3 regions of the Mesorhizobium sp. M0633 genome follow, and region 1 is predicted to be linked to each of the others. Evidence: predicted binding sites of a transcription regulator. Region 1 holds the regulator's gene; each other region holds the start of a gene.

Region 1 (9,758 bases):
GCACATATGCAGGAAATTGGCTGCGAAATTCAGCTCGTTCTTCGGGTAAATGAATGGCTGGCCGATGTGGTATTTATAGGCCATCGCCGCGATCGTCGGCATCTTGGCGATCAGCCGCATTGACGCGACCATGCGTTGATAGGGGTCCGAGATATCGGTGGAATCGTGATAGAAGGCCGACAGCGCGCCGACCACGCCGCACATCACCGCCATCGGATGCGCATCACGGCGGAAGCCGGTGAAAAAGCGCGACATCTGCTCATGCACCATGGTGTGGCGCGTCACCCGGTAGTCGAAATCGTCCTTCTGCGCCTTGGTCGGGAGTTCACCATAGAGCAAGAGATAGCAGACTTCGAGGAAGTCGCCGTGCTCGGCCAATTGGTCGATCGGGTAGCCGCGGTGCAAAAGAATGCCGGCATCGCCATCGATGAAGGTGATTTCCGATTCGCAGCTCGCCGTCGACGTAAAACCGGGATCGTAGGTAAAGACGCCGGCGGTGTTGTAGAGCGAACCGATGTCGATAACGTCAGGTCCTACCGAACCACTTCGTATCTTGAATTCATGGATTTTGCCGCCGAGTTCCAGCTTGGCCGTCGATGCCTGGGTTTTGCCGCCAAATTCCATTTTTGTCGCAGGTTCGGTCATAGCAAACTCCTTTTTGTTTCCTCAGGCCGGCAAAGGCAAAATATCTGAACCCAACACGTCAAAAGCATCGGAATACGCACATTTGCGCCCGCAATTGAATCTGCGCGGCAGATTAGGCCAAGACCCAATGTTGCACTGCGAAACACACCTTTCAATGCCAATCTTCTTGGGCCAGTTTGCTAATCGATTTGATCAGCGATCCGCGCCAGGCTTTCCTCGCGGCCAAGCACGGCAAGCACATCAAAGACACCTGGCGAGGTACTTTTGCCGGTGAGCGCGGCGCGCAAAGGTTGGGCCACGACGCCGAGTTTATGGCCGGCGGACTGCGCATAGTCGCGGATCGCGGCTTCGGCTGAGGCGGCAGACCACTCCGAAACCGTGGCTAGTGCCGCATGAGCGCCCCGGAGGATCGCGCGCGCCTCACCGCTGAGCAGCGCCGCCGCCTTCTCGTCGACCGGCAGCGGCCGCTCGACGAAAAGGAATGCAGCCCCTTCAACAAGTTCGACCAGCGTCTTGGCGCGCTCCTTCAGGCCCGGCAACGCGGCAAGCAGTTGCGCCCTGCGTCTGTCGTCGAGGCGAGCGGCGATTGCCGGGCCGCCTTCTAGATAGGGCAGAGTGGCGATGAAGATGTCGAGCAACGCCGCGTCGTTCATCCGGCGCATATGCACGCCATTAAGCGCCTCGAGCTTGGCGAAGTCGAAACGGGCGGCGCCCTTGTTGACGTCGCCAATGTCGAACCATGCAATCATGTCGGCGATCGACATGATCTCATCGTCGCCGTGGCTCCAGCCAAGCCTCGCCAGATAGTTGAGCAGCGCCTCCGGCAGGTAGCCCATGGCGCGATAGGCTTCGACGCCAAGCGCACCGTGCCGCTTCGACAGCTTGGCGCCGTCGGCACCGTGGATCAGCGGGATATGCGACATCGATGGCACCTCCCAGCCCATGGCCTGATAGATTACGGTCTGGCGTGCGGCGTTGGTCAAATGATCGTCGCCGCGGATGATGTGGGTGATGCCCATGTCGTGATCGTCGACGACGACGGCATGCATGTAGGTGGGATTACCGTCCGAGCGCAGAATAATGAAATCGTCGAGATCCTTGTTGGGAAAGCGCACGTCGCCCTGGACGCGGTCATGCACCACCGTCTCGCCGTCTGTCGGCGCCTTGATGCGGATCGCCCCCTTGGCGCCGGGCGGCGCCTCCGACGGGTCGCGGTCGCGCCAGCGTCCATCATAGCGGGGAGGCAGCCCCTTGGCCCGTGCGCTCTCGCGCATTGCCTCTAGCTCGGCAGGCGTCGCATAACAATAATAGGCCTTGCCCATACGAACGAGCTCCTCGGCCACCTCGCGATGGCGCGGCGCACGCTCGAACTGCGACACCGGCTCGCCGTCCCATGTCAGGCCAAGCCAGGAAAGCCCGTCGAGAATGGCCGCGCTTGCCGCATCGGTGGAGCGCTCGCGGTCGGTGTCCTCGATGCGCAGCAGCATAGTGCCGCCTGTGTGCTTGGCATACAGCCAGTTGAACAGCGCCGTGCGCGCCCCGCCAATGTGCAGATAGCCGGTGGGCGAGGGGGCAAAACGGGTGACGACCTTATCGGGCATGGAACTCTCAGGCGGGCGAAGGAAGTGGGTTTGCGGACTTTCGCGCGTTGCGCGTTCATGTAGCATAGGAGGTCGAGGGCGCAAGGGGCAGACCCGATGGCTGTGCGAGGCCGTGGTGCGGGCGAGGGCGTGGACGTTGGCAGCGGCGTCAGCGAACGCTTGCTGTTTGCCGCTCCCCCGCCTGTCCTGCCGGCACCGGCATTGCTACCCGCTCCGCGCTTCGATGCTCCGTCGCTGCCGGCCAGCGACCCAGCAGCGGTTCTCGTGCCCGCGGGCGAGCCCATCGTACGCCTGCCCAGGCGTTTCCGCCTCCCGTCACCGTCCCGTATCCGCAACAGCGTAACCTCGGCAGCCGGCCTGGAACTCGACCGCGGCATCGCCTTCCTGCTGGTGCCGGTGTTCCTCGCATGCGGGGTGGTCGTATATTTCGGGCTGTCGGTGGAGCCGGCCTTTCCACAGCCGATCGCAATCGCGCTCCTCGCGGCCCTTTGTACCGTCGTCTCACGGTCATGGCCCAGGACGCGCCTGTGCTTCATGGTGGCGCTGCTCTGCGCGCTTGGCGTACTTGCCGCCAAGTTCGAGACATGGCGTGTCGGAACGCATATGCTCGGTTCCGAAATCTCGACGCGGCTGACGGGTCGCGTCGTATCGTACGAGCCCATGGCGAGCGGCCGCATCAGGCTGACAATCGATGTGATCTCAACCGCCAGGCCGACACTGCGCTACATGCCGGAACGGGTCCGCGTTTCGGCGATGAAGATACCGGCTGAGCTGACCGCCGGTTCCGAGATCACCGGCTATGTGCGGCTGCTGCCGCCGACCGGCCCGGTGCGGCCCGACAGCTATGATTTCTCCTTCGACAGCTATTTCGCCGGTATCGGCGGCAGCGGCTTTTTTCTCGGCAATCCGAAAGTCGTGTCGTCGGGCAGCATGCCGCTTGCCGCGCAGCTTTCTTCCGCGATCGAAGACGCGCGCGAATCCATCGCCGACCATATCCGCAGCCGCATCGGCGGTGCCGAGGGCGAGATTGCTGCTGCGCTGATCGTCGGCGTGCGCGCCGGCATTCCCGAGGAGATCAACGAAGCGATGCGGCGCACCGGCATCTACCACATCATCTCCATCTCGGGGCTGCATATGGCGTTGGTCGCCGGCACCATCATGGCGCTGCTGCGGGGTGCCTTTGCGCTGTTTCCCGATTTCTCATCGCGACGGCCGGTCAAGAAATATGCCGCGGCCGCCGCGCTTTTTTCGATTTCGGCCTACCTCGTCTTTTCCGGCATTGTCGTGGCGGCCGAACGCAGCTTCATCATGCTGGCGGTGATGCTTATCGCCGTGCTGTTCGACCGGGCCGCGCTCACCATGCGCAACCTGGCGATCTCGGCCATCGCGGTCATCCTGGTGTCGCCGCACGAGGTGGTCGGTCCGAGTTTCCAGATGTCCTTCGCCGCGACGGCGGCCCTTGTCGGCGCCTATGCAGGCTGGTCCGATTACCGCGCCGGCAGGGCCACCACGCCGCCGCCGCGGCGGTCGCCGCTACGCTTTGCCACTCGAAAGGTCCTGCTGGGCATGTGCGGTCTGGCGATGACCTCGATCATTGCAGGGAGCGCCACGGCGCTTTTCGCCATATGGCATTTCCAGCGCGTGGCGCCTCTCAGCCTGTTCGCCAATCTGGCCATCATGCCCATCGTCTCACTGGTCGTCATGCCCTTCGCCGTTCTCAGCGCGCTGGCGATGCCGTTCGGTGCGGATGGCCCTTTCCTCTATGTCATGGGCAAGGGGCTGACGGCGATGATCGCCCTGTCCGGGTGGATCTCGGAGCGCTCGCCGATCGATGCGGTCGGGCTAATTTCGCTGAGATCCGTCCTTCTGGTGACGATCGCCCTCGTCATTGCCAGCATGGCGACGACCTGGTTGCGGCTGGCGGCACTTCCTTTTGCGCTCGCCGGCTTGCTGACGACAACGCAGACACGCATACCCGACGTATTGGTCTCGGAGGACGCACGGCTGGTCGCGCTGCCGATCGGCAGCGGTGAACTCGCGGTCAACCGGGCACGCCCGAATGAGTTCACCATCGACAACTGGAAACGCGCGCTCACATCAGAGGCTATCGTCGCGCCGGAAACACCTGGAAAGAACGACCCGCAATTCGACATTGCCGATCCGGCCGACCTACCGCCGGGCATGCCGTTCATTTGCACGGACGGCCTCTGCCTTGCCAGGCATCCATCCGGCGCGATCATCGCGCAAGCCAAGGACCGCGATACTGCGCGGCCAGCCTGCGCCTTTGCCAGCTTGATCGTCATCGACGACGCCACCGCCCATAACCCCTGCTACTACGACCGACTGGTCCTCGTCGTCACCAAACGGCAACTGGCGCGCGCGGGAAGTGCCGCCGTCTACTTCGATCCACAAGCGGCAACGCGCGCCGAAATCCGTTTCGCGGTCGAAAAATCATACCGGCCCTGGCACGTGCAGCGGAAATTTTCACGCGCGGCACGGGGCCTGCCGCCATACCGCAGGGCCGACAACCCCAAAGCCGGCGCCAAGGGCGGAGCTCAGTAGCGGCGGATCAGTCCGACGAGCTTGCCCTGCACCTTGACCCTGTCTGGTCCGAAGATGCGCGTCTCGTAGGCCGGATTGGCGGCTTCCAGGGCGATCGAGGCGCCCTTGCGGCGGAACCGCTTCAGCGTCGCTTCCTCCTCGTCGACCAGTGCCACCACGATCTCACCGGGGCTCGCCGTATCGGCATTGCGGATGATCACCGTGTCGCCGTCGAAAATGCCGGCCTCGATCATCGAATCGCCTTTGACCTCGAGCGCATAATGCTCGCCGCCCATGATCATATCCGGCGGCACCGAAATCGAATGCGTCTGGTGCTGGATGGCGTCGATCGGCACACCGGCGGCGATGCGGCCCATCACCGGGATCGAAACGGCGGCGACGACATCGTCGTCATTGCCGGCTGCAGGGACGCGCGACGATGTCGGCTTGCCCTGCCGAGGGGCGCCTTGCCCAAGACTACCCTGGATGACACTCGGCGAGAACTTGCGTGCCGCATTGAGGCCGGGGGCGATCGAGTCAGGCAGGCGCAGCACCTCCAGCGCACGGGCCCGGTTGGGCAAACGGCGAATGAAGCCGCGCTCCTCCAGCGCCGTAATCAGCCGATGGATTCCCGATTTGGAAGCCAGGTCGAGCGCCTCCTTCATCTCGTCGAAGGAGGGCGGAATACCGCTTTCCTTCAACCTTTCGTGGATGAACATAAGCAGTTCGTGTTGTTTGCGTGTCAGCATAGCGACCCCCAACAGAATCAGAAAAACAAACCCAGAACAAACACTATCTGTTCCAGTTGTGTTCCGCAACCGTTTAAAGTTTAATGAATGCGTTAAGGCTTGGGAAACAAACCACGCCCCTACCGGAATGCCGCATTTTCACCGTCGCGAGCGTCATCCCCTTGATTCTGCTTTCGTTTGCGCCTTCTGGCTTCCCAGAAGGCAGCACTGACATCGGCCGTCGGTCGGCAAAGGGCACGGAATTGAACCCGTATCGACTGCGCGGTTCGGTCAATGCACCGTGAACGAAACGAACTCAAAACGCCAACCTCGGGTTAACTCCTGGTTTCCAGTCGCCTGGTCAGGCTGCTTCTCGCCGGTGGAGCCTTGCTGCGCGCAACCAGGTGATGGAAGAACAGTCGATGCGTGTCCGGCGTTGCGTTGAATTTTTGGGGGGAGCAGGCACATCATGACAGGAATTCCCGATCTCGCCGCCATAAAGGCGATGGATGCCGCAGATCCGCTGCGCGCGATGCGCGACCGCTTCGTGTTGCCGCAAGGAGTGATCTATCTCGACGGCAATTCGCTAGGAGCTGCTTCACGTGCCGCTTTCGATGAACTGCACAAGGCCGCGACCGAAGAATGGTCGCATGATCTCATCCGCGCATGGAACACGGCCGGCTGGTTCAACATGCCGCTTGAACTTGGCGACCAGCTCGGGCGCCTGATCGGTGCCGCGGCCGGCCAGACGGTGGTCTGCGACACGACATCGGTCAACATCTACAAGCTGCTGCACGCCGCCATGGCCATGCGACCGGAGCGGCAGGTCATCGTCGCCGAGGGCGATAGTTTTCCGACGGACCTCTACATGGCTGAGGGTGTGGTTTCGACGCGAAAAGATACGCTGCTGCGCCTCTCGGGGATCGACGCGCCGACCATCGAAGAGCTGATCGACGAACGCACCGCCGTGGTGCTGGTCAACCACGTCAACTACAAGTCGGGCGAACTGCGCGACATGCCGGCGCTGACGCGCAGGGCTCAGGAAGCCGGGGCGATGATCGTCTGGGATCTCTGCCACACCGCCGGCGCGATGTCAGTCGAGCTCGACAAGGCAAACGCCGATTTTGCCGTTGGCTGCACCTACAAATATCTGAATGGCGGCCCGGGCGCGCCTGCCTTCATCTATGCGGCTGAGCGGCATCTTTCCGACATCCAGCAGCCGCTCACCGGCTGGTGGGGCCATGCACGGCCCTTCGCCTTCGAGCCAGGCTATGCGGCCGGCACCGGCATCCGCCGGTTTCTGTGCGGCACCCAGCCGGTCCTGTCGATGCGCACGCTGAAGGGCGCGCTCGACATCTGGAACGATGTCGACATGACGGCGGTGCGCAAGAAGAGCATCGCGCTGGCGGATCTGTTCATTGAGCTTGTCGAGGCAAAGTGCGGCACTTACGGGCTCACGCTCGAGAGCACGCGCGATGGGGAAAAACGCGGCAGCCAGATTTCATTCATGCATGAGCATGGCTACCAGATCATGCGCGCGCTGATCGAACGTGGCGTGATCGGCGATTTTCGCGCGCCATCGACCATGCGCTTCGGCTTTACGCCGCTCTATGTCGGCTATGCCGATGTCTGGCAGGCCGTCGAAGTGCTTGAGGACATCCTGCGCACCGGTGCGTGGAAGGAAGCGCGCTTCGCCATCAAGGCGGCTGTCACTTGAGATTGATGCGAGAGCTGGAATCGTGAGGCTGGCGACGACGCGCCGCGCGATGCTCACGGCTACGTTGCAAGGCCATATGCCAGGGAGGGCGCAGGGTGTTCGAACGTCACATTGCCGATTGGGACAACGCCTATGCCAACGGCGCCAACGTAGCCGGCAGCGATCGCTGGCCGGCGGCCTGGATCGAGCCCGCGCGGGTTTCCGCGACGTGCTTTCGACCGAGGGCAGGGCGCGGCTCGACATGGCCTATGGCGACAACCCACGCAACCGGCTCGATCTTTTCCTGCCGGCCATCAAGCCCAAGGGACTCGTGGTGTTCGTTCATGGCGGCTACTGGATGGCATTCGACAAAAATTTCTGGTCGCATCTTGCCACTGGCCCTGTTGATCGCGGCTATGCGGTGGCGATGCCGTCCTACACGCTCTGTCCGCAGATACGCATTGGCGGCATCGTCAAGGAAGTCGGCGCGGCGATCGGCAAGGCGGCGGCGATGGTCCCAGGGCCGCTGATGCTGACCGGACACTCGGCCGGCGGCCATCTTGTTAGCCGGATGGTTACGGCGACGACGCCGCTGGCGCCCGAAGTGGTCCGGCGCGTTCGTCACGTGGTGTCGATCTCGGGGGTGCATGATTTGCGCCCGATCATGCGCACCGGCATGAACGAGACGATCGCGATCGATGAGGCCGAGGCGCAGGCCGAAAGCCCGGTGCTGCTGCGCCCGATGGACAAGGCCCGCCTGACCTGCTGGGCCAGCGGCGGCGAGCGCGCCGAATTCCTGCGTCAGAGCGCGTTGCTGGCCAACATCTGGATCGGCCTGGGTACCGCGACCAGCTCGGTGGTCGAACCTGACCGGCATCATTTCAACATCATCGACGGTTTGGCCGATCCAGACCATCCGCTGACCCGGACCTTGATTTCGGAGTGAGGCAGGTTCAGCGTAGCATCAGCACGTCGCAGGGGGAGCCCGCCGCCGCGGCAGGAGCGAACGGCGCGCGAACGATCAGCCCGTCGGCATCGGCCAGCATTTTCAGCATCGAGGAGTCCTGGATGCCGAACGGCGTCGCCACGAGCGCGCCGGCGTTGGTGCTGACAACAGCCCGCACATAATCCTGCCTGAGATCATTGGCCGGCATGGCGGTACCGAGCCGCGCCCGACGCATATCCTGCTGAAAGGCGCGGCCGCCGAGCTGCGCCAGCAACGGCTTCAGGAAGAGCTGGGTGCAGACCAGGCTTGCCACCGGATTGCCGGGCAGGCCGATGCAGCGGATGTCGCCCAGCCGCCCGAACATCAGCGGCTTGCCGGGCCGCATGGCGATCTTCCAGAAATCGAGAGCCATGCCTTCCCCGGTCAGCACGTCATGAACGAGGTCGTGGTCTCCGACCGAGGCACCACCCAGCGTGACGATGACGTTCGCGCCCGCCTTCACCGCCTTTGTCACCAGCGCAGCGATCGCCTCCTTGCGGTCCGGCGCAATGCCGAGATCGAGCGCGCGCGCGCCGACCGACTGTGCGGCGGCGGCGACGCCATAGGCGTTTGACGAGATGATCTGGTCGGGGCCAAGCTCACTGCCCGGCGGCAGCAATTCGTCGCCGGTGGCGATGATGGCGACCAGCGGCCGCTTGACCACGCCGACCTTGGGGTGGTTGGCCGATGCCGCCAGCGACAAGGCCGCCGGATCGAGCAGGCGGCCCTCGCCCAGCAGGACGTCGTCCTTGGCGAAATCGAGCCCGAGGCGGCGGATGTTGCGCCCCTGCACCGTCGGCTCCGTCACTTCGACGCTGCCGCCGCCGTGGTCGCGGACGTTCTCCTGGATGACGATGGTGTCGGCGCCTTCGGGAAGCGGCGCGCCGGTAAAGATGCGTACGGCTTGCCCTTGCTGCACCACCCCGGCAAAGCCGCGTCCGGCTGGCGCCATGCCGACCACCGAAAGCTTTGCTGGTATGAACGCGATATCGGCGGCCCGCACGGCATAGCCGTCCATGGCGGAGGCATTGAACGGCGGCTGGGTGCGGAGCGCCACGACCGGCTCCGCCAACACGCGGTCTGCGGCATCCAGCAGTGCGACGCGTTCACCCGGCAGCGCTGCTGCGCCATCCAGCAGGCGCTCGAGCGCCTCGGCAACGGGGACCAGCGCCATTATCGGCCGGCCCCGGTGGTCCGATCTCCGGTGACCTTATAGTCGCCGGATTTGCCGCCGGTCTTTTCAACCAGCCTGATGCCGGAGATGACCATGGCGCGGTCGACCGCCTTGGCCATGTCGTAGATGGTCAGGCAAGCGACCGAGACGGCACTCAGAGCCTCCATCTCAACGCCGGTCTTGCCGGTGACGCGGGTCAATGCTGTCACCTTCAGGCCGGGCAGCGCGGCGTCCGCCTCGATATCGACAGATATCCTGGTCAGCAGCAGCGGATGGCAAAGCGGGATCAGTTCATGCGTCTTCTTGGCCGCCATGATGCCGGCAATGCGCGCGGTGCCCAGCACGTCGCCCTTCTTGGCGTCGCCGGCGAGGATCATGTCCAGCGTCT
Region 2 (9,758 bases), on a different contig from region 1:
ATCACCAAGGTCTTCTATGTCGATCTCGATGCTTTCAAAGAGATTGTCAGGGTTGATCGGCGTCCGGACGAGCGCGCCGCATAGCCGGTAATTGAGGACCCGGCCAGGCAGACCACCGACAGCGGGGGCGTCAGCCTGCGACCCGCTTCATCAGCGCGATGGCGCCGAATGGAGCGCGGACCTTGCCCTCGGTGATGAAGTAGACGAACACGTCGCGTGGCTTGACCGGCGCGTCGGTTGAAGGAGCGACACGCGGCAGGTCGGCCGGCACCTTGCCTTCCGCCCAGGTTTTTGCGCGCGCCGCCCATTCATCGAGCGCCTTTGGCGTGTAGCAATCGGGATTGTCGTCGCTGCCGGTCTGCAGCCGCGCATAGATGAAATCGCCGGTGACGTCGGCAATCCCCGGATATTTGGCGTGGTCGGCATAGACGATGGCGGCCTTGTGCTTTCGCGCCAAGGCGGCGAACTCCGGCACGACGAAGCTGTCGTTGCGCACCTCGACCGCATGGCGCAGCGCAACGCCGTCCTGCTTTTCCGGCAACAGCTTGAGGAAGGCCTCGAAATCGTCCGGGTCGAATTTCTTGGTCGGCGCGAACTGCCACAGGATCGGCCCGAGCTTGTCGCCAAGTGCCGCGACGCCCGACCCGAGGAAGCGCATGATCGATTCCCCGGCCTCGCCGAGCACGCGGCGGTTGGTGACGAAGCGGTTGCCCTTCAGCGAATAGACGAAACCATCCGGCGCCTCGTTGGCCCATTTGACGAAGGTCGGCTCCTTGAAGCTCGAATAATAGGTGCCGTTGACCTCGATAGTGAGCACCTGCCGGCTGGCATAATGCAGTTGCTTGGCCTTCGACAATTTGTCCGGGTAGAAGGACGTGTCCCACGGCTCGAAGGTCCAGCCGCCCATGCCGGCGCGGATTGTTCCTGATTGAGTCATGGTCGTCCTCCCGGTTTGCAGAAAAGGATCACGCGATGGCGGTCGTCTCGACGGCTTTCGCCATGTCGACGATCGTCCATCCTGGCCGATATGGATTGGGCCGGCGACCCGTTTCGCGAAAGCCGTAGGCCTTATACAACGAAACGTTCCGTTCCATTCTGGCATTGGTGTAGAGTCGGATTTCCGGCAAGCTCCACAAGCGCGTCTGTTGCTCGGCCCAGTCGAGCAGCCCGATGCCGAAACCCTTGCCCTGAAAGGCGGGCGCAACGGCGACGCTGAAGATCATTGTATGGTCCGCATGTCGTTCGAGAACGATCAAGCCGGCCGGCTGTCCGTCCTGCTCCGAAAGCCAGACCTCGCCGCGTTCTATGCGCGGCGCATAGTCCTCGGTGACGGGGATCGGCGGTGCGCCGAGCAGGGCAGTGTAGGGCGCGTAGGCGTCGGTGGTGAGCGAGATCACCATGGGGAGATCATCGGCCCGAGCGGCTCTCATGATCAAAACTGGCCCGCGCCGGCAGCGGCCGCAATCACCTTGTCCATGCCGGCCGCTATCGCGGCGACGGCATTGCGACTGGCGTCGCCCAAGCCGTGGCGCTCGGCGAGCCAGTGCGCGTCATTGTAGGAGAGCCAGACCTTGCCTTGCTCGTCCTCCCAGGCCAGTGCCTTGACCGGCAGATCGATGCCGGCAAGCTGCCGGTCCTGCATCAGCGGCGTGCCGCCTTTCGGGTTGCCAAAAATCAGAAGCTGGGTCGGACGCAGAGAAGCTTCGACACTGCGCGCACCGGCGGCGTGGTCAATGCGGGCGAAGACCAGCAATCCTGCACGTTCCACAGTCCCGACCAGGCGATCGATCGTTTCGGCCACGCCGAAGCGGCTTTGGACCGTGATGAGACCGTTCTTTGCCATCACTCCGCCGCTTCGCGCTTGCCTCCGGGGCGCCGCTCCAGCAATTCCCTCAGGAACTGCCCGGTATAGCTGCGTTTTTCGCGAACGATGTCCTCAGGCGTGCCGGACGCTACCAGCTCGCCGCCGCCGTCACCACCTTCGGGGCCAAGATCGAGCACCCAGTCAGCGGTCTTGATCACCTCTAGATTGTGCTCGATGACAACGACCGTGTTGCCCTGGTCGACCAGCTCGTGCAGCACTTCAAGCAGCTTGGCGACGTCGTGGAAATGCAGGCCGGTGGTTGGCTCATCGAGAATGTAGAGCGTCTTGCCGGTCGCCTTGCGGGACAGTTCCTTGGCAAGCTTGATGCGCTGCGCCTCGCCGCCCGACAAAGTCGTTGCCTGCTGGCCAACATGGATGTAGCCGAGGCCGACCCGTTTCAGCGTCTCCAGCTTGTCGCGCACACCGGGCACGGCGGCGAAGAAATCGACGCCTTCCTCGACCGTCATGTCGAGAACGTCGGCGATTGATTTGCCCTTGAACAGGACGTCGAGCGTCTCGCGGTTGTAGCGCTTGCCGTGGCAGACGTCGCAGGTGACGTAGACGTCGGGCAGGAAGTGCATCTCGATTTTGATGACGCCGTCGCCCTGGCAGGCCTCGCAGCGGCCGCCCTTGACGTTGAACGAGAAGCGGCCCGGCTGGTAGCCGCGCGCCTTGGCCTCCGGCAGGCCGGCGAACCAGTCGCGGATCGGCGTGAAGGCGCCGGTATAGGTGGCAGGGTTGGAGCGCGGGGTGCGCCCGATCGGCGACTGGTCGATATCGATGACCTTGTCGAGGAATTCCAGCCCCTCGATTCGGTCATGCTCGGCCGGATGCTCGCGCGAGCCCATGATGCGGCGCGACGCCGCCTTGAACAGGGTCTCGATCAGGAAGGTCGACTTGCCGCCGCCGGATACGCCGGTGACGGCGGTAAACGTGCCGAGCGGGATTTCGGCGGTGACGTTCTTCAGATTGTTGCCGCGCGCGCCGACGACCTTCAGCCGGCGGTTCTTCTTGGCCTCACGCCGCACTGCCGGCGTCGCCACTTCCAGCTCGCCCGACAGATATTTACCGGTGATCGAAGCGGGCGTCGCCATGATCTGCTGCGGCGTGCCCTGGGCGATGATGTGGCCGCCATGGATGCCGGCCGCCGGGCCGATATCGACGACGTAGTCGGCATGCAGGATGGCGTCCTCGTCATGCTCGACGACGATGACCGTGTTGCCGATGTCGCGCAGATGCTTCAGCGTGTCGAGCAGGCGGGCATTGTCGCGCTGGTGCAGGCCGATCGACGGCTCGTCGAGCACATAGAGCACGCCGGTCAGGCCGGAGCCGATCTGCGAAGCCAGCCGGATGCGCTGGCTCTCGCCGCCCGACAACGTGCCGGAGTTGCGCGACAGCGTCAGATAGTCGAGACCGACATCGTTGAGGAAGCGCAGCCGCTCGCGGATTTCCTTGAGCACGCGCACCGCGATCTCATTCTGCTTGTCGTTGAGCGATGCAGGCAGGTCGGTGAACCACTGGTCGGCCTTGCGGATCGACAGCTCGGTGACCTCGCCAATGTGCTTGCCGGCGATCTTGACCGCGAGCGCCTCGGGCTTCAGCCGATAGCCGCGGCAGGCCGGGCAGGGCGTGGCCGACATGAAGCGCTCGATCTCCTCGCGCATCCAGGCGGATTCGGTTTCCTTCCAGCGGCGCTCGAGGTTGGGGATGACGCCCTCGAAGGTTTTCGTCGTCTTGTAGGAGCGCAGGCCGTCATCGTAATGGAAGGTGATTTCGCGCTCGCCGGTGCCGTGCAGGACGGCTTGCTTTGCCTCCTCGCTCAAATCCTTGAACTTGTCGCCGAGCTTGAAGCCATAGGCAACGCCCAGCGCTTCCAGCGTCTGCGCATAGTAGGGCGAGCTCGACTTCGCCCAAGGGCTGACGGCGCCGGCGCGCAGCGAGACATTCTCGTCGGGCACGACCAGGCTGGCATCAATGGCGCGTTGGCTGCCGAGCCCGTCGCAGGTCGGGCAGGCGCCGAACGGATTGTTGAAGGAGAACAGCCTGGGCTCGATCTCGGGAATGGTGAAGCCGGACACCGGGCAGGCGAACTTTTCCGAGAACAGCATGCGTTCATGCGTCTCGTTCTTCGATTTGTTGACCGAATCCTCGCCGGTCTGGCTGGCGTCGAGCGGCTTGTCGGCAAATTCCGCCACCGCCAGCCCGTCGGCCAGCTTCAGCGCGGTCTCGATGGAATCGGCGAGCCGCGTCGCCAGATCGCCGCGCACGACGATGCGGTCGACGACGACGTCGATATCGTGCTTGTACTTCTTGTCCAGCGCCGGCACGTCGGCGATCTCATAGAAGACGCCATCGACTTTGACGCGCTGAAAACCCTTCTTCTGCAGCTCCAGCAGTTCCTTGCGGTACTCGCCTTTGCGGCCGCGCACCATCGGCGCCAGAATGAACAGCCGGGTGCCTTCCTCGACAGCAAGCACCCGGTCGACCATCTGCGAAACCGTCTGGCTCTCGATCGGCAGGCCGGTGGCCGGTGAATAGGGTACACCGACGCGGGCGAACAAAAGCCGCATATAATCGTAGATCTCGGTGACGGTGCCGACCGTCGAGCGCGGGTTCTTCGAGGTGGTCTTCTGCTCGATGGAGATGGCCGGCGACAGGCCGTCGATCTGGTCGACGTCAGGCTTCTGCATCATTTCGAGGAATTGCCGTGCATAGGCCGAAAGGCTCTCGACATAGCGGCGCTGGCCCTCGGCATAGATGGTGTCGAAGGCAAGCGATGACTTGCCGGACCCCGACAGGCCGGTCATGACGATCAGGCTGTCACGCGGCAGATCGAGATCGACATTCTTCAGATTGTGTTCGCGTGCCCCGCGAATGGAGAGATATTTATGGTCGGCCATCGCCGGTCGCCGCCTCAGAATCTGGAATTCGTGGGATGGGCGGGTTTTCCCGACCACCCCCTATGTAGGCAATTTCGCCGCCTTTTCGAGAGACGCCACAACTCTCGACCAAAGCGTTTAACCGCCTTTCGCGCGAACGGGCAAGCGGAAAGAACAAAGGCCGAACACGCTCCTGACAAAAGCTGCCCGTGGGGCCGGCTTCCCAAAACGTCTCGCGATCACATTTTTCGGTAATCGGCTATTCAAGGTTGACGTCCCTGCACCGTGGGGGCAGACTCCAGACGTCAACGAAGCCGGCCGTCTTTCGATGGCCTCGCGGCCTGGGGCTAGCCTGCGAGACGCCGCGGGTTATGCGATGAGCGCTTCGACGACGACAGTCGCAACCAACAGAAGGAGAGCAGAGGCATGACTCCACCGGATTGTTCGTTGAGGCTCCACGTGTCGCTGGAGCCGCGGCAGGTATAAGTGGCCAGGGTCAGGCGTTTTCGCTGCCCGCCAAACGGATCTGCTGATCCCCATAAAATCAGAGACTGCTAGTCGGATCGTCGGCTGAATGCCGCGAAGCATCCGAAATAAAATGCCGGCAGTACACTCCCGGCAATTTGGATTTCAGATCCAAGAAGCCCCGTCAGTTGCAAACGCAATGGCGGGGCTGTTCGTTTGAAGCGCAATATTTGTGGTTCACACCAGGCGAGCTTAGCGGCTGGAGGGCCTGATCCCGCCGGTAGCGACATCGATGGTGATGCTACCGGAAATCCGAACGTCGGTATCGCCAATCTTGAAGGTGCCGTTGCCGCTGCCTGGAGCCATATCGTCAGGCTCAGGCCGCGGCGCTGGCTCGGCGATGCGATAATCGCTGGTCACACCGGGCAGGGCGCCCTTTTGCGAAGACATCGAATTATCTTGGGCAAGTGCCATACCCACCAGCATGTTCGTGCCGGCTACGGTAGCGATAGCAAGGCATAACAGGCTGGACGAGCGGCTGGCGGTCATCGCCGGACTATAGTGCCGCGATAGCGGCAAGACCAGACCGATGTCGCTGAAATTGCGGGCGCTCAATCGCGTCAGTTCCGTCCGCCGGCCCGGCTCGTTCATGCGGCCTGCTTGCGAGTGTCGAAAACATGGTCGACGAGGCCCCAATCCTTGGCCTCCTGCGCGGTCATGAAAAAGTCGCGGTCGAGCGTGCGTTCCACTTCTTCGTAGGTGCGGCCGCAATGGCGGGCGTAAAGATCGGTCATGCGCCGCTTGGTGCGAAGGATGCCCTCGGCATGGCGCTGGATATCGGAGGCTTGGCCCTGGAAACCGCCGAGAGGCTGATGCAGCACGATGCTGGTGTTGGGTAGCGCGATCCGCCGCCCCGGTGTGCCGGCCATCAAAAGGAACGAGGCCATCGAGGCGGCGAAGCCCATACAAACCGTGGAGACCGGGCAGCTGATATACTGCATCGTATCGTAGATCGCGAAACCGCTGGTCACCACGCCACCCGGCGAGTTGATGTAGAGCGAGACCTCCTTGTCGGGATTGTCGGATTCCAACGACAGAAGCTGGGCGCAGACCAGCGCCGAGGTGCCGTCGTCGATCGCCCCGTTGATGAAGACGATGCGCTCGCGCAGCAGCCGCGAAAAAATGTCGAAGGCGCGTTCGCCGCGGCTCGACTGCTCGATCACCATTGGCACCAGATTGGCAAGGCCGCTCATCGGTTCTCTCCGTTGACTGTTGTCGTTCAGGCCGCGCGCAGGAAGAGGCGCGGCGTGTTTGCGGCGATCTGCTTGTGTCTGGGAGTGCGCGCTTCAAACGAAAGCCGGCAACCGGCGCCTGCCATCGCGATCTCCGGCACTGCTGCCCGAGCAAAACCATCATGGACGATGCGCAGATGCGTGCCGCCGGAAACGGTGCGGTCGAGCGTAAAGGTGACGATGCTGTCCACAGGGCTGTCGTTCATTGGGCTGTCCAGGGGACTGCCGGGCGGCACCTGCGTATCGCCGGGCGCCGGCCGCTCCCGCCAGGAATAGCGCAGCAGCCGTCCGGGATCCGCGTCGAGGATTTCGCACTCGATCGGCGCATTCGGCGCTTTAAAGGCAAAGCGGTTGCCGATTTCGGGCTTGATGTCGTTCGGCATCATCCAGGCCGCGAGCAGGTCCGGCACCGTCAGCGCCCGCCACACCTTTTCCGGCGGCTCGGGCAGCTCGCACTCGAACTCGATCTTGTCTGCGGCCATTTCGGCGCGTTCTTTGCCTCGGCTGGTCATTGGTCCATGTCCTTCAAAACCGTCTTGAGCCTTTCGATGCGCTCTGGCCAGAACGCACGGTAGCGTTCGATCCAGCCGAGCAGTGGCGCGAGCCCCTTCGGATCGACGCGGTAATAGGCGTTGCGACCGGCCCGGCGCTCGACCACGAGGCCGGCGCCGCGCAGCACTGCGAGATGTTGCGATACCGCCGGCTGCGATACCGGTATGCCAGTGCGCAGTTCCGACACCGTCATCTCGCCGTCGGCGAGCCGCTCATAGACGGCGCGACGCGTTGGATCCGCTAGTGCCCGAAAAATGTCTGCTTCGATCATGCCGAAAGCATAAGTCAATGCTTATCGGTTTGGCAAGCCGTGTTTTTTAAGACAGGCGGTGTTTTTTAAGACAGGCGAGGTTTTACAAACTCGCTGGAAGCCAGCGTCTCACCATGTCGGGGGATCCGTTGAACGTCGCCTCGAAAACTGGTGACGCGAGCACAGCATGAATATGAAGCAATTCGGAGCCGACGTTTCGGAAGCCATGTTGCCTGTGCGCGGCAACAACAAGCGACTGTCCGGCAGTCAAGACGAGATGCTCTTCGTCGATCCACATCTCGGCTCTGCCAGCGATGACGGTAAGCACTTCCTCGACGGGGTGCCAATGTGTCGGGGCGCCAACCGCGGGTTCGACCCATTGTTCGAATATGCAAAGTTGAGTTGCGCCGTTGCAGGCCGAGACATGCATGCGGGTCTTTACTCCCGTCCGCCATTCTTCTTGCGGCTGATCGTCATGCTCGACCATCTTCATTGAGTTCGCCTCGATCTCAGGGTTCGTGGAAATTCGACGCCAAGACACTACTTGTTACTGACATCTATTGACAGCGCAGGGCCTGTACTATAGAACGAAAAGAGAACAAAAACGTTGTGGGAAAAGGCAGCGACGGCAGGCAGGGATTATCCATAGCCTGTAAGGTGCGGCGACAAAAATTTGGTTTCGGATGAGCGCGGAGAAGTGTCATGGCGGGTAGCGTCAACAAGGTCATTCTGGTGGGCAACCTCGGGGCGGACCCTGAAATCCGCCGTCTGAATTCGGGTGACCCGGTTGTCAACATCCGCATCGCGACGTCGGAAAGCTGGCGCGACAAGACATCCGGAGAGCGCAAGGAAAAGACCGAGTGGCACAATGTCGTGATCTTCAACGACCAGATTGCCAAGGTGGCCGAGCAGTATCTGAAGAAGGGCATGAAGGTCTATGTCGAGGGCCAGCTGCAGACGCGCAAATGGCAGGACCAGACCGGCAATGACCGCTATACGACCGAAATCGTGTTGCAGAAATTCCGCGGCGAGCTGCAGATGCTCGATGCGCGGGGCGAGGGCGGCGGCCAGGTCGGCAACTATGCCGGTGGTGGTGCGAGCCGCGGTTCCGATTTCGGCCAGTCCGGCCCGGGCGAAAGTTTCAATCGCGGTGGCGCCAACAAGGGCGGCGGCGGTGGTTCGTCGCGCGAGCTGGACGACGAAATCCCGTTCTGATTTTTCGGGGCGGACTGCCCTTGCGGCGAAAAGCGCCGGCACCTTGGCCACGAAATGGCGTCCCGAAAATCTGTCTTGGATTTTCGGGACGTTGTGCGTTTGAGCGGTGAAAGGACGTATCAGGTGAAGGCAAGGGTCAAATGGGTCGAGGAGCGCACTTTCGTTGGCGAGTCCGCCAGTGGGCACAAGCTGGTGCTAGGCACTGCGTTCGGGCCGGAGGGCAAGACGCCGGGGCCGAGCCCAATGGAACTGGTGCTGATCGGCACTGGCGGCTGCTCGGCCTATGACGTGGTCCATATCCTCGAAAAGGGGCGCGAGGCGGTCGAAGATTGCGTGGTCGAACTCGATGCCGACCGTGCAGAAGCCGATCCCAGGGTGTTCACCCGCATTCACATGCATTTTGTCGTCAAGGGCCGGGCGCTATCACATGACAAGGTGAAGCGGGCGATCGGGCTTTCGATCGAGAAATACTGCTCGGCCTCGGCAATGATGGCCAAGACTGCCGAGATTACCCACGACTTCGAAGTCATTGAAACGACAGCGAAGTAGGGCTGTTCCTACGTCGCCATCAGCGCCTTGATGCCGTCGGCGACGAACTGTACGGCGAGCGCCGCCAGGATGACGCCGAGCAGCCTTGTCAGGATCGAACGGCCGGTTTGGCCGAGGATACGGTCGATGCGCTCTGACAGCACGAACACCAGGTAGGTGATGACGAGGCAGATGGCGATGATGCCGACAAGGGCTGTCTGCGCGCCCAAACCCTGAAACGAGCTTGAGAGCAGGACGGTCGCCGAAATCGCGCCGGGACCGGCAATAAGCGGGATCGCCAGCGGAAAGGCGGCGATGTTGTGGATCATGTCCCTGGTGATGGCGACGTCGCCGATCTTCTCCTTGCGGTCCTGCCGGCGCTCGAACACCATTTCGAAGGCGATGAAGAACAGCAGAAAGCCGCCGGCGACGCGGAAGGCCGGCAGAGTGATGCCGAAGACTGACAGGATCGACGCGCCGGCGATTGCGAACAACGCCATTACCAGGAAGGCGATGACCGAGGCGCGCACGGAGACCTGGTTGCGCTCCTCGCGGTTCATGCCGCGGGTCACGGCGAGGAAGAGCGGCGCCAGGCCGGGCGGATCGATCGTCACCAGTATGGTGACGAAGGCGTTGAACAGGCTGTCGAAGCTCGGCATGCTGGCCCTCCCCGCCGGCAAAGCCGGATAACGGGATTGGTAAAGCAAAGCGGA
Region 3 (9,758 bases), on a different contig from region 1:
CCGAGCCTCACCGACTGCATCGGCATCGCGCTGGTGGTGGCCGGCGTCGCCCTTCACAAACCGGCGCCGGCGCCCACCTGATCAGGCCAGCTTCTCCTTGAGGAAAGCGATCGTCCGGCCCCAGGCGAGGTCAGCCGCCTTCTTGTCGTAGCGGGCCGCCGACGTGTCGTTGTTGAAGGCATGGTTGGCGCCTTCATAGACATAGACCGAGTATTCGACATGAGCCGCGTCGAGTGCCTTCTTGAAGGCATCGATGCCGGCATTGGTGCGGGTGTCGAGCCCGGCATAATGCAGCATGAGCGCGGCCTTGATCTTCGGCACGTCCTCGGCCTTTGGCTGCATGCCGTAATAGGCGACGGCGGCGGCGAGGTCCGGCGCGTTGGCGGCCAGCATGTTCACCGTGCCGCCACCCCAGCAGAAGCCGACGGCGCCGACTTTGCCGTTGCCGTCCTTGTAGCCTTTGAGATAGGCGACCGTTGCCACGGCATCGGCGGCGACCTGTGCTGGATCGAGCTGGGAAAACAGGTCACGTGCCCTGTTTTCATCGTCCGGCGTGCCGCCGAGCGGTGTCATGAAGTCCGGCGCAAGCGCCACGAACCCTTCCAGCGCAACGCGCCGCGCCACATCGCGGATATGTGGGTTGAGACCCCTGTTCTCGTGCACCACGATGACGGTGCCAAGCTTGCCGGTCTGGTCCGCCGGCTTGACCAGATAGCCCTTCATCTCGCCAGCGCTGCCGGGATAGCTGATGTCCTCGCCATTCACACGCGGATCGTCTTCCGCCACGATTGCCGCCTGGGCCGAGTTCGCCGCCAGCAGCGGCGCGATCGCGGCAGCTGCCGCACCCGATCCGGCAAGCCTGGTCAATTGCTCCATGAAGCGCCGCCGGTCGAGCGTCAGATGCGCGTATTCGTCATAGGCATCGATCATCGCCTGGGTAATGACAGGCTCGGCGACAGTGGGTCCGGCAGGTGTTGTCATGGCTTGCTCCTCGGCCCCCCGCGGCAACATAGAGCCGAAGCTTGCCTGGTCCAGTCACGGCTGAGTGAGGCTGCCATAAGTCCCTGCACGAGGGCCGTGATGCCGCGCGCCGCACTGTTGTTAAATTTTGGTCCTTTGTGGCAATGCTAAATGCACGCACCACAATGTAAAAAGAAGGGCTATGCCTTACTCGGGCCATTTGGCGAACGAGAATGGCCATTTGGCGGGAAAAGAATGCCTGATTGACGACGAAGGAATACGCCCATGACCTTTCCCTCCCCGCTTCTGGCAAGTGGGTTCGCCCTCGCCGCTATGGCTTTGCTGGCGCTGCGGTTCACTGCCTTCACCGCATTCAAACGATCGTTGATCAAAATCCGCGCCAACCGGCACCCGCCCGCAAACACCAAAGCCTGAGGAAAGGTCATGGACGTTCAGGACATCATCAACACCGTCTCCCAGAAATCCGGTCTCAACCAGGCTTTGACGGAAAAGATCGCCGGCACGATTTTCTCGGTGCTCGAACACGAGGCGGAAGGCACGACTCTGTCCAGCTTCTTCGCCAAGATCCCGGGAGCCGACGCCCTGGCCAAGCAATATGATGTCATGGCTCCCGGCGCAGCTTCCGGTGGTGGCCTCCTGTCCTCGCTGGAGGGCGCGCTCGGCGGCGCTCTCGGCGAAAAGACCGGCGCGCTGATCAACGGCGTCGCCATACTAAAGGCATCGGGCCTCACGCTGGCACAGATCAGCCAGGCCGGCACGATGCTGGTCCAGCAGGCCGAGACAGCCGCCGGCCCGCAGCTGACCAGTGAGGTACTTGCATCGGTACCCGACCTGAAAGGGCATCTCGGGCTCTGAAGGAACTTCTCTATTTCGGCAGCGTATAGGCCATCACATAGTCGCCCGGCTTGGTACCGACCGAGCCGTGGCCGCCGGCAACGATGACGACCAACTGGCGCCCGTCGGCTACCGTGTAGGTCATCGGTGTCGACTGCCCGCCCGCCGGCAGCCGCGCCTGCCAGAGCTGTTTGCCGGTCGTCAGGTCATAAGCGCGCACATAGTCATCGACCGCCGCACCAAGGAAGGCGACGCCGCCGGCAGTGATCATCGGCCCGCCAATGCCGGGCACGCCGACCTTGAATGGCAGCGGCAATGGCGTCATGTCGTAGACGGTGCCGTTGCGATGCTTGTAGGCGACCTTTCCGGTCCGAAGGTCGGCACCCGCCACATAGCCCCAGGGCGGCGCTTGGCAGGGAATGCCTAGCGGCGACAGGAACGGCTTCAATATTACTGCGTAAGGCGCACCGTCATTGCGGTTCAGGCCTTGTTCGCTGCCCTTGGTGTCACCGGGCGGCGGCACGTCGGCGCGCGGCACCAGCTTGGAGATGAACGCCAGGTATGTCGGCATGCCGAACATCACCTGCCGGACCGGATCGACTGCCACGCCGCCCCAGTTGAAAATGCCGAAATTGCCGGGGTAGATCAGCGAGCCCTGCAGCGACGGCGGCGTGTAGCGGCCCTCATAGCGCAACTTCCGAAGCTCGATCCGGCAGGCCAGCTGGTCGAACATGGTAATGCCCCACATATCGGCGCCGGTCAGCGGTTTCGGACTGAAGCTGAGATCCGAGACCGGCTGCGTCGGCGAGGTATGGTCGCCTTCGATCGCGCCGCCCGGCGCCGGCACTTCCTTGACCGGAACGATCGGCTCGCCGCTGCGCCGGTCGAGCACATAGAGGTCGCCCTGCTTGGTCGGCCCGACCAGCGCCGGCACCACGCCATTTTCCGTGGTGATGTCGACCAGCGTCGGCTGCGCCGGCACGTCCATGTCCCAGAGATCGTGGTGCACGGTCTGCCGCACCCAGCGCAATTGTCCGCTGTTGAGATCGAGCGCGGTGATCGAAGAGGAGAATTTCTCGTCATTGGCGCTGCGCCCGGCGCCGAGCTGGTCCGGCGTCTTGTTGCCGAGCGGCACATAAAGCAGCCCGAGCTTCTCGTCGACGCTCGCCGTCGACCACATGTTGGGTGAGTTGTTGGTGTAGGTCTGGTCCGGCGGCAGCGGCGTCGTCTGGTCCGGATTGCCGGAATCCCAATTCCACAACAGCGCGCCGGTGTCGGCATCGTAGGCACGGATGACCCCGGACGGCTCCTGCGTCGAATAATTGTCGTTGACCGCGCCGCCGACGATGATCTTGTTGGCGACGATCAGCGGCGCCGAGGTCGAATAATAATAGCCCGGCTTCGGATATGGCATGTTGGCGAGCAGGTTCAGCGTGCCGCCTTCGGCGAAAGTCGGGCAGACCTGGCCATTCGCCGCATCGAGCGCGATTAGCCGGGCGTCGGATGTCGGCAGGTAGATGCGTGTGGCGCAGGGCTGGCCAGCGGCGACCTTGGCATCGGCATAATAGGACACGCCGCGGCAGGTCTGGTGCTGGCGGTCCTTGTTGAGCTTGACCTGCGGATCGAAGCGCCATTTCTCCTTACCGCTCGCGGCATCGATGGCGATGGCGAAATTATGCGGCGTGCAGATGTAGAGCGTGTCGGCGATTTTTAGCGGCGTCACCTGATAGGTCGTCTCGCCGATGTCGTCGGGCCCTTTCACGTCGCCGGTGCGATAGGTCCAGGCCGGCTGCAGATTGGCAACGTTTTCGGCGGTGATCTGGTCGAGCGGCGAATAGCGCTGGCCATATTGCGTGCGACCGTAATAGTGCCATTCGCCAGCCGGCACGTTGCCGCCGAGATCGGCCGTCGGCGTCACCTTGTCGGTGTTGAGTTCACCCGCAATATCCTTTGGATCGGTCGTCATCGAATAGCCGGCGACCGCAAGCGAGGCCAGCACGGCGAGGATCAGCGGCGCGCGTCCGTCGGGACCGGTAAGCCCGCGCCGCGCCCATGGCGTCAACAGCCATAGCGCGACAAGCACGATGATGCCGCCGCGCGGGCCGAGCTCCCACCAGTCGAAGCCGATCTCCCAGACCGCCCAGGCGAGCGTGCCGAGCACGATCGCCGCGTAGAGCCACAGCGCCGTGGATCTGCGCCTGTAGAGCAGCCAGGCCGCGACAAGGAAAGCTAGACCGACGATGACGTAGTACCAGCTGCCGCCCAGCGTCACGAGCCAGATGCCGCCGCCGCCAATCGCAAGGCCGATGAGGAAAAGGATCAGGGAGGTGATGACCACAGCCAAGACGGTGCTCCTTCGACTGGTGCGCTCCGCGACGCGTCCATGGGCAACCCCGCATTGCGTTCCTGCCCCCACGCAACTTTCTCCGGCCCGCTTCCCCTGTCAAGCAAGCTCGGCGTTTTACGGTGCCGGCCCATCGCAAGCCCGGCGTTTTGGTTAGCGGACCCATCCAGATTGTGAGTCTACCGACTGGACAGAGAACAAAACGGAGACACTTCTGGCCTTTCGCTGCCGAATCACTACATTCGGGGGAGATGTCCGGCTTTTCGGAAGACATGCCCTTTTTTGACGAACCGAACGCGCGGCCCGTGGCCCCGTCGGGCATTGCCGCGCGCGCCATGGCTGCCCGCAGCAACCAGAACAACGCGCCCGATTATCTCAACGGCCTCAACCCCGAGCAGCGGCTGGCGGTGGAAACCACCGAAGGCCCGGTGCTGGTGCTGGCCGGCGCCGGCACCGGCAAAACGCGCGTCCTGACCACCCGCATCGCCCACATCCTTGCCACCGGCAAGGCTTTCCCCTCGCAGATCCTCGCCGTCACCTTCACCAACAAGGCGGCGCGCGAGATGAAGCAGCGCATCGGCCTGTTGATCGGTGAAGGCAATGTCGAGGGCATGCCGTGGCTCGGCACCTTCCACTCGATCGGCGTCAAGCTGCTGCGCCGGCACGCCGAGCTGGCCGGGATCAAATCCGATTTCACCATCCTCGACACCGACGATGTCGTGCGCCTGATCAAGCAGCTCATCCAGGCCGAGGGCCTCGACGACAAGCGCTGGCCGGCCAAGCAGTTCGCCCAGATGATCGACGGCTGGAAGAACAAGGGGCTAGGCCCCACCGACATCCCCGAGGGCGATGCCCGTGCCTTCGCCAACGGCAAGGGCCGCGAGCTCTACAAGGCCTACCAGGAGCGGCTGAAAACGCTGAACGCTTGCGACTTCGGCGATCTCCTGTGCCACCCGATCCGCATCTTCCGCGCCAATCCGGACGTGCTGAAGGAATACCACAAGCGCTTCCGCTACATCCTCGTCGACGAATATCAGGACACCAACACCGCCCAGTACATGTGGCTGCGCCTGCTGGCCCAGCGGCCTCAATCCTCCCCCCTTGAGGGGGAGGTGCCCGCGAAGCGGGCGGAGGGGGTTGCCGCAGAAGGCACCGCTAGAGCGTCGAGCACTGCCGCCGGTAGGTCGAGCACTGCCGCACGGACCCCACCCGACCGGGCGTCGCCCGGCAACCCTCCCCTCAAGGGGGAGGGAAGCCCGCGCCTGTCCACCGTAAATATCTGCTGCGTCGGCGACGACGACCAGTCGATCTATGGCTGGCGCGGCGCCGAGGTCGACAACATCCTGCGCTTCGACAAGGATTTTCCCGGCGCCACCATCATCAGGCTGGAGCGCAACTACCGCTCGACCGCGCACATCCTCGGCACCGCCTCCCACCTCATCGCCCACAATCAGGGCCGTTTCGGCAAGACGCTGTTCACCGAAAAGATCGCCGAGGACGACGAGAAGGTGCATGTCCACGCCGCCTGGGATTCCGAGGAGGAGGCCCGCGCCGTCGGCGAGACCATCGAGGCCTATCAGCGCCAGAAGCACAATCTCAACGACATGGCGATCCTCGTCCGCGCGTCCTTCCAGATGCGCGAATTCGAGGACCGCTTCGTCACGCTCGGCCTCAATTACCGCGTCATCGGCGGCCCGCGCTTTTATGAGCGGCTCGAGATTCGCGATGCGCTGGCTTTCTTCCGCGTCGTCGCGCAAGGCGCCGACGACCTCGCCTTCGAGCGCATCGTCAACGTGCCGAAGCGCGGCCTTGGCGAGGCCACCATCCGCCAGATCCACGACACCGCACGGGCGCTGCGCATCCCGATGCTGGAGGCGGCGGCAAAACTTGCCGAAAGCGACGAGCTGAAGCCGAAGCCGCGCGCCGCGCTGCGCGAGGTCGCGGCCAATTTCGAGCGCTGGCAGAAGGCGCTGGAAACCACCCCGCACACCGAGCTCGCCGAGACCATTCTGGAGGAGAGCGGCTACACCGACATGTGGAAGAACGACCGCTCGGTCGAAGCACCCGGCCGGCTGGAGAACCTCAAGGAGTTGATCCGCTCCATGGAGGAGTACGAATCGCTGCGCTCCTTCCTCGAACACGTCGCACTCGTCATGGACGCCGAGCAGAATGCCGAGCTCGACGCGGTCAACATCATGACGCTGCATTCGGCCAAGGGCCTCGAATTCGAGACGGTTTTTCTCCCTGGCTGGGAGGAAGGGCTGTTCCCGCATCAGCGCGCGCTGGACGAGGGCGGCCGCTCAGGGCTGGAGGAGGAACGCCGTCTCGCCTATGTCGGCCTGACCCGCGCCAAGAAGAACCTGCACATCTGGTTCGTCTCCAACCGCCGCATCCACGGCCTCTGGCAATCGACCATCCCGTCGCGCTTCCTCGACGAACTGCCGGAAGCTCATGTCGAAGTTTCCGAGAGCGGCAACTCCTATGGCGGCTACGGCAATGCCTATGGCGGCGGCTCGTTCGCCTCCGGTCGCGGTGGCCAAGGGGCGGGCAGGCAGAACCCCTATGGAGCATCGCGCTTCGACAACATCGGCGGCAACAACGGCGCCGAGAAATCCGGCGCTTTCTCCAGCACCTATGCGACGCCGGGCTGGCAACGCGCCCAAGCGAACCGCACCGAGGCCACCGACCGCAATTGGGGCACGCGCTCCGGCCACCAGGTCGAGCGCATCGGCTATGGCGAAACCGACTCCGGCTACGGCGCCGGCCGCACCTCGGTCAAGGGCCGCACCATCGACGGCGAGCTGGTCGCCAAATCCGTCGCCGACACGCCGTCCCCCTTCAGCGTCGGCGACCGCGTCTTCCACCAGAAATTCGGCAACGGCAACATCTCGGCCATCGAAGGCAACAAGCTGACCATCGACTTCGACAAAGCCGGCCAGAAACGCGTGCTGGACGGGTTTGTGACGGGGGTTTGAGGTCGCCGGTCACCGATACCGCGCCTGGTTCCACTTATGGCCGAGCAGCGACAGGATGATGATCAGCCCGTTGAAGAACTGGACGTAGAAGCCGCTCAGGCCTGCCGCGACGACGCCGGTCTGGATGAAAGAGACCGTGACCGCGCCGATCGCGCCGCCGACAACAGTGCCGATGCCGCCCCAGGTCGGAGTGCCGCCGACGAACACCGATGCCAGCACCGGCAACAGGTATCCGTCGCCCGCCGTCGGCCACCAGGTGAAGTTGATCATCACCGAGAACGTGCCGGCGATTGCCGCGCCGATGCCGACGAAGACGAACACTTTTACCCTGACGCGCTTGACGTCGATACCCATCTGCTGGGCGCTGTCGGGATTGTCGCCGACCACCTTGACCTGCGCGCCGAAGCGATGGCGGTTGTAAAGCAGCGCCGACAGCACGACGAAGGCGATGGCCCAGAAGATCTGCACCGGGATGCCGTAGAGCTGGCTGGAGAAGATCTTGTAGGCCCAGCTGTCGGCAAGGCCGGTCAGCGCCGTCGACCTGCCCTCGTTGATGATCTGGATCAGGCCGCGCAGCAGGAAATTCATGCCGAGCGTGGCGATCAGCGACGACAGCCCGCCATAGACGACCAGTGAGCCGACCAGGAAGCCGAGCAGCATGCCGGTGACCATTGCGGCGGCAATGCCGAGGAACGGGTCGTAGCCGGCCTGCACGACCAGCGCAAACACCCAGGAGGCAAAGCCCATTGTCGCCGGAAACGACAGGTCGATCTCGCCGCAGGTGACGACGAAGACCAGCGGCACCACCACGAACAGCGCCACCGGCAGCGTGGTGAGTACGGAGCTGTAGAGATACCAGGTGGTGAACACGATCGGGTTGGCGATCATGAACACCGCCATCATGACGATGAACACGGCAAGCGTGCCGAGCGCGGCGCGGTTGTCGAGGATGAACCCGCGCAGCCAGTTGTCGGACGGGTGTCTCCACTCTTTCCCGGCGGTTTCGCCATGCGTGCCGCCGAGGGGGCTCTGCAGATCGGGTTCCATGGTCTTGCTCATCGTGCCGCCCTCCCCGCATCGCCCGCGTCGTGCAACCCCGGCAATCCGCTGGGGTGGGCGACGTCTTCCATGAAATTGATCAGGTCCTCGGCCGATTTGACCTCGCTGCGGTCGGCGGTGAGCGCGACCTTGCCGCGGTCCAGCACCACGAAGCGATCGGCGATATCGAAGACGTGGTGGATGTTGTGGCCGATGAACAGGATCGAGCGCCCGCTCGCCCGCACCTGGCGCACGAAGTGGAAGACCTTGGCGGTCTCGGTCAGCGATAGCGCGGTCGTCGGTTCGTCGAGGACTATCAGCTCCGCCTTCTTATAGATGGCGCGGGCGATCGCCACGCCCTGGCGTTCGCCGCCCGAGAGCTGGCCGACGATCGACTGTGGCGTGAACACTTTCGAGGTGAAGCCGATCTCGCGCATCAGCCGGCTCGCCTCCGCGATCTCCTTGTTGACCTTCAGCCAGCCAAGCCAGCCGGTGAGCTCGCGGCCCATGAAGATGTTGCGCACGATCGTCTGCTGCACGGCGAGCGCCCGGTCCTGGAACACGGTCTCGATGCCGGCGTCGCGCGAGCGCGCAGGGCTCCATCCGGTCACCGGCTTGCCGCGGACGAGAATCTCGCCGCTGGTCGGTTTGACCACGCCGGACAGGATCTTGATCAGCGTCGACTTGCCGGCGCCATTGTCGCCGATCAGGCCGACCACCTCGCCGCGATCGACGCTGAGATTGACCCCGCCCAGCGCATAGACCTGGCCGTAGGACTTGGTGATGTCGCGCAGTTCGATGATGCGTTCGGCCATGGCGATCCTCGCTTGATTGTCGCGTGCCGGCCTTTTCGCCGGCGGTCCCGCCGGCCGGGCCCGATCCCGGCCGGCGGCTTGGGAGGTCAGCGCAGCGCCTGTTTGGCGAGCTCGGCGACGATCTCGTAATTCTGTGGCGTGACGAAACCGGCGCCGGTATCGACATTCATCGGCGCAAGGCCGAGCACCACCTGCTGGCAGAGGCTGAGGATCGGCAGATAGCCTTGCAGGAACGGCTGCTGGTCGGCCGTCAGTTGCACCCAGCCGCCCTTGAAGCCCTCGACGATCTGCGGGCTGGTGTCGAAGCCGAAGTTGAAGATATCGCCCGGCTTCCTGCCCGCCGCCTGCATGTAAGTCGGGACGTTGCCCAGCATCTGTCCGCCGGGATAGCCAACCGCCTTGACGTCGGGATTGTTGAGCAGTGCCGCGGTGATCACCGGAAGGGCCAGATTGGGGTCGGAAGCCCATTCGCCGCTTGGCGGCGAGGAGAGCTGTATGACCTCGACGCCCGCTTCCTTGAGGGCAGCGACAGTGCCGCGCTCGCGCGCGCCGCGGCTCTCGTTTTCGAACGGGCCGATCATGATTGCCTTGTCGCCGGCCTTGAGCCCGGCCAGCTTGACCGCCTCGGCGCCGAGCGCGCGGCCCTGCTGCTCCTGCTGGGCGCCGACATAGCCGCCGCCGAACGCCGCCGTGACCGTCGGCACCGGCACGTTCTGGTACATCATCTTGATGCCGTCCTTGTGCGCCTGTTCGGCCAGCGGCATGATCGCG

Evidence for each region. Region 1 encodes LexA, which represses DNA repair genes until DNA is damaged. Its sites were predicted from a motif close to TGTTCNNNNTGTGTTCNG; they were not measured.
Region 2: a site for LexA is predicted at 4,914-4,931, ahead of uvrA (excinuclease ABC subunit UvrA). Genes of this name have one in related genera too.
Region 3: a site for LexA is predicted at 4,353-4,370, ahead of NKI47_RS09725 (ATP-dependent helicase). Genes of this name have one in related genera too.

Annotation. Positions count from the first base shown of each region.
Region 1 covers NZ_JAMYQC010000022.1:84,413-94,170, reverse strand. The annotation lists gene gltA (citrate synthase) at 1-645, opposite strand, end outside; gene gltX (glutamate--tRNA ligase) at 825-2,246, opposite strand; gene NKI47_RS22160 (ComEC/Rec2 family competence protein) at 2,343-4,808, shown strand; gene lexA (transcriptional repressor LexA) at 4,802-5,536, opposite strand; gene kynU (kynureninase) at 5,985-7,232, shown strand; partial or broken gene NKI47_RS22145 (hormone-sensitive lipase) at 7,328-8,157, shown strand; gene NKI47_RS22140 (molybdopterin molybdotransferase MoeA) at 8,165-9,370, opposite strand; gene moaC (cyclic pyranopterin monophosphate synthase MoaC) at 9,370-9,758, opposite strand, start outside.
Region 2 covers NZ_JAMYQC010000021.1:61,564-71,321, reverse strand. The annotation lists gene NKI47_RS21510 (hypothetical protein) at 1-84, shown strand, start outside; gene NKI47_RS21505 (DUF72 domain-containing protein) at 131-937, opposite strand; gene NKI47_RS21500 (GNAT family N-acetyltransferase) at 966-1,436, opposite strand; gene NKI47_RS21495 (DUF302 domain-containing protein) at 1,433-1,843, opposite strand; gene uvrA (excinuclease ABC subunit UvrA) at 1,843-4,764, opposite strand; gene NKI47_RS21485 (hypothetical protein) at 5,461-5,859, opposite strand; gene NKI47_RS21480 (ATP-dependent Clp protease proteolytic subunit) at 5,856-6,461, opposite strand; gene NKI47_RS21475 (SRPBCC family protein) at 6,488-7,012, opposite strand; gene NKI47_RS21470 (ArsR/SmtB family transcription factor) at 7,009-7,323, opposite strand; gene NKI47_RS21465 (cupin domain-containing protein) at 7,406-7,795, opposite strand; gene NKI47_RS21460 (single-stranded DNA-binding protein) at 8,005-8,517, shown strand; gene NKI47_RS21455 (OsmC family protein) at 8,641-9,066, shown strand; gene NKI47_RS21450 (MarC family protein) at 9,075-9,704, opposite strand.
Region 3 covers NZ_JAMYQC010000007.1:141,569-151,326, reverse strand. The annotation lists gene NKI47_RS09745 (EamA family transporter) at 1-81, shown strand, start outside; gene NKI47_RS09740 (dienelactone hydrolase family protein) at 82-981, opposite strand; gene NKI47_RS09735 (hypothetical protein) at 1,405-1,836, shown strand; gene NKI47_RS09730 (glucose/quinate/shikimate family membrane-bound PQQ-dependent dehydrogenase) at 1,847-4,159, opposite strand; gene NKI47_RS09725 (ATP-dependent helicase) at 4,411-7,134, shown strand; gene NKI47_RS09720 (ABC transporter permease) at 7,144-8,193, opposite strand; gene NKI47_RS09715 (ATP-binding cassette domain-containing protein) at 8,190-8,987, opposite strand; gene NKI47_RS09710 (substrate-binding domain-containing protein) at 9,074-9,758, opposite strand, start outside.